Regions from separate parts of the Streptomyces bullii genome, predicted to be linked through region 4. Evidence: riboswitches for the same ligand, from Rfam matches in the RefSeq annotation. Region 4 holds a riboswitch; each other region holds the start of a gene.
The links. Region 4 has a riboswitch for cobalamin ahead of ACFPZJ_RS23195 (cobalamin biosynthesis protein). Riboswitches for the same ligand answer to the same signal wherever they lie in the genome.
Positions count from the first base shown of each region.

Region 1: it holds a riboswitch for cobalamin, as region 4 does, so the genes downstream of both, nicT (Nickel transporter NicT) here and ACFPZJ_RS23195 (cobalamin biosynthesis protein) in region 4, are expected to answer to the same signal.
Region 2: it holds a riboswitch for cobalamin, as region 4 does, so the genes downstream of both, ACFPZJ_RS15510 (ribonucleoside-diphosphate reductase subunit alpha) here and ACFPZJ_RS23195 (cobalamin biosynthesis protein) in region 4, are expected to answer to the same signal.
Region 3: it holds a riboswitch for cobalamin, as region 4 does, so the genes downstream of both, ACFPZJ_RS04925 (CbtB domain-containing protein) here and ACFPZJ_RS23195 (cobalamin biosynthesis protein) in region 4, are expected to answer to the same signal.

Region 1 covers NZ_JBHSNY010000003.1:404,416-406,607, reverse strand. Annotated here, with positions in the region: gene nicT (Nickel transporter NicT) at 1-918, opposite strand, end outside; cobalamin riboswitch at 947-1,145, opposite strand; gene ACFPZJ_RS09755 (hypothetical protein) at 1,318-2,097, shown strand; gene ACFPZJ_RS09750 (hypothetical protein) at 2,108-2,192, opposite strand, start outside.
Region 2 covers NZ_JBHSNY010000005.1:181,491-183,682, forward strand. Annotated here, with positions in the region: gene mctP (monocarboxylate uptake permease MctP) at 1-100, shown strand, start outside; gene ACFPZJ_RS15505 (GNAT family N-acetyltransferase) at 188-694, shown strand; cobalamin riboswitch at 748-884, shown strand; gene ACFPZJ_RS15510 (ribonucleoside-diphosphate reductase subunit alpha) at 1,009-2,192, shown strand, end outside.
Region 3 covers NZ_JBHSNY010000002.1:159,785-161,976, forward strand. Annotated here, with positions in the region: gene ACFPZJ_RS04915 (acyl-CoA dehydrogenase family protein) at 1-71, opposite strand, end outside; gene ACFPZJ_RS04920 (CbtA family protein) at 229-990, opposite strand; gene ACFPZJ_RS04925 (CbtB domain-containing protein) at 1,016-1,231, opposite strand; cobalamin riboswitch at 1,268-1,418, opposite strand; gene ACFPZJ_RS04930 (histidine phosphatase family protein) at 1,519-2,094, shown strand.
Region 4 covers NZ_JBHSNY010000008.1:62,635-64,826, forward strand. Annotated here, with positions in the region: gene ACFPZJ_RS23185 (inorganic phosphate transporter) at 1-548, shown strand, start outside; gene ACFPZJ_RS23190 (hypothetical protein) at 583-804, shown strand; cobalamin riboswitch at 949-1,087, shown strand; gene ACFPZJ_RS23195 (cobalamin biosynthesis protein) at 1,189-2,187, shown strand; gene ACFPZJ_RS23200 (cobyric acid synthase) at 2,184-2,192, shown strand, end outside.

The DNA of each region.
Region 1 (2,192 bases), on a different contig from region 4:
GTCGCGCAGGACGCCCACGAGTTCGATGGTGCCGATCAGGAAGGCTACGGCGATGGACAGGCCGGTGATGGTGAGGTTGTAGAAGACCTTGCGGACGGGGTTCGAGAAGGCCCACTGGTAGGCGAAGTTCATGAAGGTGCCGTCGAGGGTGTCGAACAGGCTCATGCCGGCGGCGAAGAGGAGGGGCAGGCACAGGATCGCGTACCAGGGCAGGCCCGCCGCCGCGCCGGAGCCCGCCATCACCAGCAGGGTGACCTCGGTGGCGGTGTCGAAGCCGAGACCGAAGAGGAAGCCCAGCGGGTACATCTGCCCGGGCCGGGAGATGGACCTGGTGAGACGGCCCAGGATGCGGTTCATGAACCCGCGTGCGTCCAGGTGGGCTTCCAGCTCCTTCTCGTCGTACGTCCCCGCCCGCATCGCCCGGAACACCTTCCAGATGCCCGCGAGGGCGACCAGGTTGAGGGCGGCGATGAGGTAGAGGAAGGAGCCGGAGACCGTCGTGCCCAGGACGCCGAGAACCTGATGGGTGCGGGAGTCCTCGTCCATGACGCTGCCCGCGAGCCGGGTGCCGCCCGCGATCAGCAGCGCGAGGAGGACCACGACGCTGGAGTGGCCGAGCGCGAACCAGAAGCCCACGGACACCGGGCGGCCGCCGTCGGCCATCAGCTTGCGGGTGGTGTTGTCGATGGCGGCGATGTGGTCCGCGTCGAAGGCGTGGCGCATGCCCAGTGTGTAGGCGGTGATGCCGAGACCGATGCCGAAGGCCTTGTCGCCGACCTCGAAGTGCCCGGGGACGACGAGCAGGAACAGCACGCCGAACGCGACGACGTGCAGGGCGGCGACGGCCGCCATCAGGCCCGCCGTCTTGACGGTGTCCTCCCGACGCCAGCGGAAGGAAGCAGGGGTGGGCAGGCTCATCCGGTCACGCTCCAGCACCTCGTGGATCACTTCGTGAGATGCCGTGGCCGGTCTCCTGGCTTACGGGTCGTACGTTCCCGGCCCGCCTTCCCGGCCTGACGGCCAGTGACTGTCCCGCGGGGGACGTGGGACGGGAACTCCCCGATCACAGTGGCGAGGGCCGCTCCGGACTGGGCCCCTGAGGGCACGTCACCGGCTTCCCGAACACCACGGCCCGGCCACGGTAGGCCGGGCAGGCGGCTGGTGCCTAGCCGCCCGCCGCACAGGTACGCAAGATCACATCGCCGGTCCGGTCTCACCCGGACGGCCCGCCGCGCTGGAAAGCCACCGCGCGGGGTGGTGCCGTAGGAGCACGTACCGATCTTGGGAAACGTCCGGCCCCACCTGGAGGCACCCCCGATGACCCACCCCCCGGCCGCCGCCCGCATCCTCCTCGCCACCGCGCTGTCGGCGACCGTCCTGCTGGGGGCCGCCGCCTGTTCCGTCGACGGGCGGACGGCGCCCGGGTCGGGGCGCACGGCGGCGTCCACGTCGAGTTCGGCCGGGCCCGCCGCGGAACAGTCCGCCGCCCTCACCGCAACCCAGGTCCGGGCCGCGCTGATCACGGAGGCAGACCTGGGGCAGCCGTGGGTGCCGACCCGAGGCGGCGCGACCTGGCGGGACGGGCTGCTCAAGGCGAGCACGGAGGACGCCGACTGCCAGCGCCTGCTCGACGCCCTGTACACCGAGGAGCTCTTCGGCACCCCCACCGGGCCGGGCGCGGCGTCCGCGCTCGACGACTCCGGCACCGAGGCCCAACTGCGCTACCAGGTCGCCGCGCACCGCCCTGCGGACGTGGACCGCACACTGGCCTGGCTGACGTCACTGCCCGGCAGGTGCGGCGAGTTCTCGGCCGCGACCACCCGCGGCGGCGTGGCGCACGTCCAGGTCTCCGACCTGCCGCTGCCGGAGGCCGGGGACGCCCGGCAGGCCCTGCGCGTGGTGCTGAGCGGACAGACCTCGGACGGCGCACCGGCGCACCTGACCATGGACCTGGCCGCCGTCCGCGTCGGCGAGAACGCCATCACGCTCACCCACGGCGGCTACGGCGACCTCGCGGCCGAGGTCACGCAGACGGTCGTCCAGCTCGGGACGCAGCGCCTGACGGAGATCAGGAAGCAGGGGCGGGCGGAGGTCTGAGCCGGGCCGGCTAGCCGAGACGGTCGACGGCCTCCTTCGCCTCCAGCAGTCCCGCGCCGGTCGCCTCCCGGTACGCCTTGATCGCCCGGGTCCTC
Region 2 (2,192 bases), on a different contig from region 4:
CGGTGTCGACGAGACGAAGCCGGAGGACTACACGGCGGACGCGGGTGACCCGGGCGTCCAGGTGGAGCTGCCGCCGGCGACGGCCGGATCCGCTCACTAGGCCACCCACCCCCAGAAATCCGTGACCGACGGGCCGCCGGAGACATCCGGCGGCCCGTCGCCGTACCCGTCCGGCACACTCGGCCTCATGGACATCGTGATCAGGCGGGCGGCCCCCGGCGAGTACGCCGCCCTCGGCGACATCACCGCCCACGCCTACCTCCAGGACGGCCTCTTGGACTTCAGGGAGGGCGACGGGTACCTCGGCGAGCTGAAGGACGTGGCCAAACGGGCGGGCGCCGCCGAGGTGCTGGTCGCCGTGGAGCACGGACAGGTGCTGGGCGGCGTGACGTTCGTGCCGTCGGGCGGCCCGCTGGCCGACATAGCCCGGCCCGGGGAGGCCGAGATCCGCATGCTCGCCGTGGACCGTGCCGCCCGCGGCCGCGGCGTCGGGGAGGCCCTCGTGCGCGCCTGTGTCGAGCGGGCCCGGGCCACCGAGGGCTGCGTGCGGATCGTCCTGTCGACCCAGCGCACCATGCACTCCGCCCACCGCATCTACGAACGCCTGGGCTTCGTGCGCACCCCGGAGCGGGACTGGAACCCTATCCCGCACCTGACCCACCTCACGCTCCTCACCTACGAGTTGACCCTCTGAAGTCAGAGGCGACACAACATATGGGGGCGTGATCCACACCCGGCACAAGATGTATGCTCATGCTCGCTGTCGCCGCAGGGGAATCCGGTGCGAATCCGGAACTGTCCCGCAACGGTGTACTCCTGCACGTATGCCCGCATACGTGCAGACGAGCGTCAGTCCGAGGACCTGCCGACAGCGCGCCCGGCCGTCCGGTCCGGGTGCCCTGACATCCGGGCCTCGTGGAATGGGCCGGTGGACGCGACGCCGCGTGCGCTCGTGTGCTGCCCCCTGCCCTCGGCGAGGCCCCCGTGCCGAGCGAGGGAGAGCCCCACGTGACCATCGCGCCAGCCGATCCGGCCTCAGCCGTCCTGCAGGAGCACGACGGTCCCGGTGCCGCGTTGCTGCGGACCCTGACCGAGCTGACCGCCGACCTCCCCGACGCCGACCCCGGCCGGGTCGCCGCCGCCGCGCTGCGCGGCCGGTCCGCGCGGGCGGACGAGACGGAGCTGCGCGAGCTGGCCACGGAGGCGGCGGCCGGCCTGATCTCCGAGGACCCCGCCTACTCGCGGCTGGCCGCCCGGCTGCTGACCATCGGCATCCGTGCCGAGGCCGCCTCGCAGGGCGTCACGTCGTTCACCGAGTCCGTCGCCGTCGGGCACCGGGAGGGGCTCATCGCCGACCGGACCGCGGAGTTCGTGCGCCGGCACGCCGAGCGCCTGGACGCGCTGATCGACCCCCGCGCCGACGACCGCTTCGGCTACTTCGGCCTGCGCACCCTGCACAGCCGCTACCTGCTCCGGCACCCCATCACCCGCAAGGTCGTCGAGACGCCCCAGCACTTCATGCTGCGCGTCGCCGCCGGTCTCGCCGAGGACGACACGGCACGGTCCGTCGACGAAGTCGCCGCGCTGTACGGGCTGATGAGCCGCCTGGACTATCTGCCGTCCTCCCCCACGCTCTTCAACTCCGGTACGCGGCACCCGCAGATGTCGTCCTGCTACCTCCTCGACTCCCCGAAGGACGAGCTGGACTCCCTCTACGAGCGCTACCACCAGGTGGCGCGGCTGTCGAAGCACGCGGGCGGCATCGGGCTGTCGTACTCCCGCATCCGCTCCCGGGGTTCGCTGATCCGCGGCACCAACGGGCACTCCAACGGCATCGTCCCGTTCCTGAAGACGCTGGACGCCTCGGTCGCCGCCGTGAACCAGGGCGGCCGGCGCAAGGGCGCCGCCGCCGTCTACCTGGAGACCTGGCACTCCGACATCGAGGAGTTCCTGGAGCTGCGCGACAACACCGGCGAGGACGCCCGGCGGACCCACAACCTCAACCTGGCGCACTGGATCCCGGACGAGTTCATGCGCCGAGTGAACGCCGACCAGCCGTGGTCGCTGTTCTCGCCGTCGGACGTGCCCGAGCTGGTCGACCTGTGGGGCGAGGAGTTCGACGCGGCGTACCGGGCGGCGGAGGCCAAGGGTCTCGCGAAGAAGACCCTGCCCGCCCGTGAGCTGTACGGCCG
Region 3 (2,192 bases), on a different contig from region 4:
ACCAGCTCGGCGAAGTATGCGCGGAGTTCCGTCCGCAGCCGCTGCTGCGCGGGCGTGTAGTCGAGATGCACGGCGCCTCCAGGCTGCCCAGGCGGTCCTGACGGCGCACACGGTAGAACCTGTTTCAGGAATTGGGAATGGCGAAGCGACGCCCGAACAGGGGCGAGGGCCCCCGGTCGTCCGGGGGCCCTGCCGGCGGGTCGAGATGAGCGGTGCGGGACGAAGGGATCAGTGCGGCACGGGAGTCGCCCGTGCCGCCGTGGGTTCCTGTGCGGCGGGCCGGGGCGCGAGCGCCCGTTCCGCCAACGCCCCGAAGATCAGGCCGAAGGCGGTCCACAGGGTCGCCTGGACGGCCAGCGCCGCCAGCCGGAACTGCCAGAGCAGGGTGGCCGGGAACTCCGAGGGGACGTTGTCGTAGGCGGGCAGGAAGGCGTAGGCGAGACCGACGGCGAGGACGAAGAACGCCCCGGCGGCGAGTGTCGCGTTCCAGTGGCCCAGGCGCGGCGCGAGACGCCTGCCCAGGATCACGGTGGCCACGGCCAGCAGCACGCTCAGCACCACCATCAGGAAGTACAGGGCGGTGCGCTGGTCGAGGGTGTCGGGGTCGCCGACGGCCGGCGGGTTGGCCGGGTATTTCAGGAACGGCACGACGTACACGGCGACCAGGCCGGCCGCCGCGAGGAGCAGCGCGCTCGCGCGCGGCCCGAAGGCGCCGATCCGGCCGAGCGCCACGCAGTACGCGAGGGCGGCGATGCCGCCGAAGGCGACGCCGTAGACGAGGACACCGGTGGACAGGCCGGCGGTGGACTGCATCGTGCGGCTGACGATCTCCTCCCCGCCGTGCTCGTGGGCGTGTGCCTCCTCGAAGGCGATCGCCGCGTCGACGCGGGGTTCGCCGAGGAAGTAGGCGACGAGGAGGGCGAGCAGGCCCGCGGCGAGGCCCGCGAGCATGCCGCGCACCAGAAGGGTGCGGACGGTTGCCGAGTTCATGGGCTCGTGGATTCCTTTCCCGCCGTCAGTGGCAGGGGAAGCCGAGCAGGTGGCGGGCGTCGTGCACCCACTCGTGCACGTCCTCCCCGGCCAGCAGGGAGGTGGCGCCCTGTTCGGCGCCGACGAAGTAGAGCAGGACCAGCATGAGGATGCCGAAGAAGACCGCCCAGGGGGCGATCGCGCCGAGCGGCAGCTTGGCGGGGGTGGTGGTAGTGGCCGGCTGGACGGCGGACTGCGCCATGGCAGGACCCCTCCTGGGAAACTCGCGTCCCGAATCGGTGGTGCACGTACGACGGCAGGGGGTCTGACTCACCGGACCCGCACCGAGGGTGCGTGCCCGGCATACAGTGGCGCGACCGTGCCGGAATCCCACCGGCTTCCGCCGTGCCGTCGTGAAGGTCGACGAGACCGTACCGCGTGGTGCGGATCCGGCCAAGGGCGCACGGTGGTCGCGCGAGCGCCCCTGATGGAGCCGATGCGGCCTCAAAGCGCGGTCACAGGAAGGATTTCGAGCCCGGAAGTGGACGGATGACCAGCCGAGTGATGTTGATCTCACCCGCGATCACGGCGGCCCTGCGGGAGGCCCGCTTCGACGACGGCTCCCCACTCGACACCACCGGACTGCGGCAGGCCCAGGCAGCCGCAGGCACCCTCCCGGCGTCCGCGCGGGCATGGGCCTCTCCCTCCGTGCGCTGCCGCGAGACGGCCACCGCACTCGGCCTCGCCGCCGTCGCCGACCCGCGGCTGGCCGGGCTGGACGCCGGACGCTGGCGGGGGGCGACCCTGGCGGAGGTGGGGGCGCGGGAACCGGAGGCGCTGGCCCGGTGGCTGTCGGACCCGGAGTCGGCGCCGCACGGCGGCGAGTCGGTACGGGCACTGTGCGACCGGGCCGCGGCCTGGCTGGACGCGGCCGCGCGCACGGAGGGGCGCACGGTGGCCGTGGTCGAGCCGGAGCTCGTACGGGCGCTGCTGGTGCGGGCCCTCGAAGCCCCGGAGACGGCGTTCTGGCGCACGGACGTCCCCCCGCTGACGGCGGTGGAGCTCAGCGGCCGGGCGGGTCGCTGGAACGTACGCGTGGGACAGCCGCTCGTGGCTTCGAACTGACAGGTCGCTACCCCTGACCTGCACTGCGTCGCATTCCTCCGGCGCGGCCGGCCTTTCGGTGGATCTGCGCATCGCCTGCGTCGGATACGCCAGAAGCG
Region 4 (2,192 bases):
GCTGGCGCATCATCCGCACGATGGGCAAGGGCCTGACCGACCTCCAGCCGCAGCAGGGCTTCGCCGCCCAGACCAGCGCCGCGACGGTCATCCTGGCCTCCTCCCACCTCGGTTTCTCCCTCTCCACCACGCACTCCGTCTCCGGCTCGGTGATGGGCGCGGGCCTGGGCCGCAAGGGCGGCGTCGTCCGCTGGTCGACGGCCACCCGGATGTTCGTCGCCTGGGGCCTGACCCTGCCGGCCGCCGCCCTGGTCGGCGCGCTCGCCGAGTACGTCACCGGCTTCGGCGACTGGGGCACCGCCCTGGTGGCCGTCTTCCTGGTCGCCTCCAGCGCCGCCATCTGGAAGATCTCCCGGCGTGAGGTCGTCGACCACACCAACGTCAACGACGTCGAGGAGGAGCCGGCCGGCGTGGTGACCGCGGCGATCGCCGCCGTGACGCCGCCTCCGGCGGGCACGGTGACCGAGGACCTCACGGCCACCATCCCGGCCGCCACGGCCTCCACCACCGCCGATCCGGCGTCCCCGCCGGCCACGACCACCGTCTGAGCCCGCGCACCCGGGTACGTAAGGAAGTAGCAGCATGAAGATCGACTGGGCGGCCCTCGGCTCCGTCTTCGGTGTCAGCCTCGTGGTCACCGTGGCGCTGGTGGGCCTGTTCACCCTCGGCATCACAGGACTGTCCCGCCGGGAGCGGGCGTCCGCGCAGGGTGGTTCCGCGACGCTCGCGGTCACCGGGGCGTACGCGTGCTTCGCGGCGTGCGCGGCGGCCGTGGCGTACGGGATCTACCTGATCGTGGCCTGACCGGCAGCAGCGGTACAGCGGGGTGCGGGACGGATCGCCGTCCCGCACCCCGCTGTCGTGCGCGGCGCTCGCCGTGATATCCCCGACCGCCCGCGTGTGGGCCTGAGCACACTCCTTAGCCGCAGGTCAACGGCAAGTTGACGGCTGTTCGTGGGCCGTGGTGGACTTCCGGAGCCAGTACGGCGGCAGGAGAGGAAGCCGGTGAAAGTCCGGCGCGGTCCCGCCACTGTCACCGGGGCGAGGAGCCCCGGGAGCCAGGAACTCTCACCGCCGGTCTCGTCGAACCAGGGCGTGGACACCCTGAGTGAGGACATGTCGCGATGCTCGGCTGCCGTTTGAGGTCCCGTACCCCTTCTCTGCCCGGCCCCTCGGTCGGCTGAGCCCATGGGTGCCGATCGCGTCTTCGCGTACGGCGCCGCCGCCGGTCTCCTCGGTGACCTGCTCCTCGGCGATCCGCGCCGCGGGCATCCGGTCGCCGCGTTCGGGCGGGCCGCGGCTGCCGTGGAACGGGCGTTGTGGCGGGACCACCGCGGGTGGGGCGCGCTGCACACCGCCGTCTGCGTCGGCGGGGCCGTCGCCCTCGGCGGGTTGGCGCAACGGGCCGTACGCCGCTCCCCCGCCGTCTCCGTCGCCCTGACCGCCGCCGCCACCTGGTCGGTCGTCGGCGGGACGTCGCTCGCGCGGGAGGCCCGCACCATCGGGCGGGCCCTGGAGGCCGGTGACGTCGAGGCCGCCCGGGCCCGGCTGCCGCATCTGTGCGGGCGGGACCCGCAGGCCCTGGACGCCGACGGGATCGCCCGGGCCGTGGTCGAGTCCGTCGCCGAGAACACCTCCGACGCGGTCGTGGGCGCGCTGGTGTGGGGGGCTGTCGCGGGAGTGCCCGGCCTGCTCGGCTTCCGGGCCGTCAACACACTGGACGCCATGGTCGGGCACAAGTCGCCCCGGTACCGCCGCTACGGGTGGGCCTCCGCGCGGCTCGACGACCTCGCGGGGTGGCCGGGAGCACGCCTGACCGCCGTCCTCGCCACCGTCACCGGGCCGGACCCACGGGGCGCGGTGCGGGCCTGGCGGGCCGACGCGGGCAGGCATCCCAGCCCCAACGCAGGGCCCGTGGAGGCGTCCTTCGCGGGCGCGCTCGGGGTGCGGCTCGGCGGGACGCTGTCGTACGGCGGGCGGGTCGAGCACCGGCCCGTGCTCAACGCGGACGGACGGGCCGTGACCGTGGCCGACATCGAGCGGGCCGTACGGCTCTCCCGGCGCGTCGGCTGGCTCGCGCTCGGCGCGGGTGCCGCCGCCCGGCTCCTCGCCACATCGGCGACCAAGGCGCCGAAGGCGGCCAAGGCTGCGGCAAAGGCCCGCAGGGGGAAGGGGAGTACGTCATGACCGGT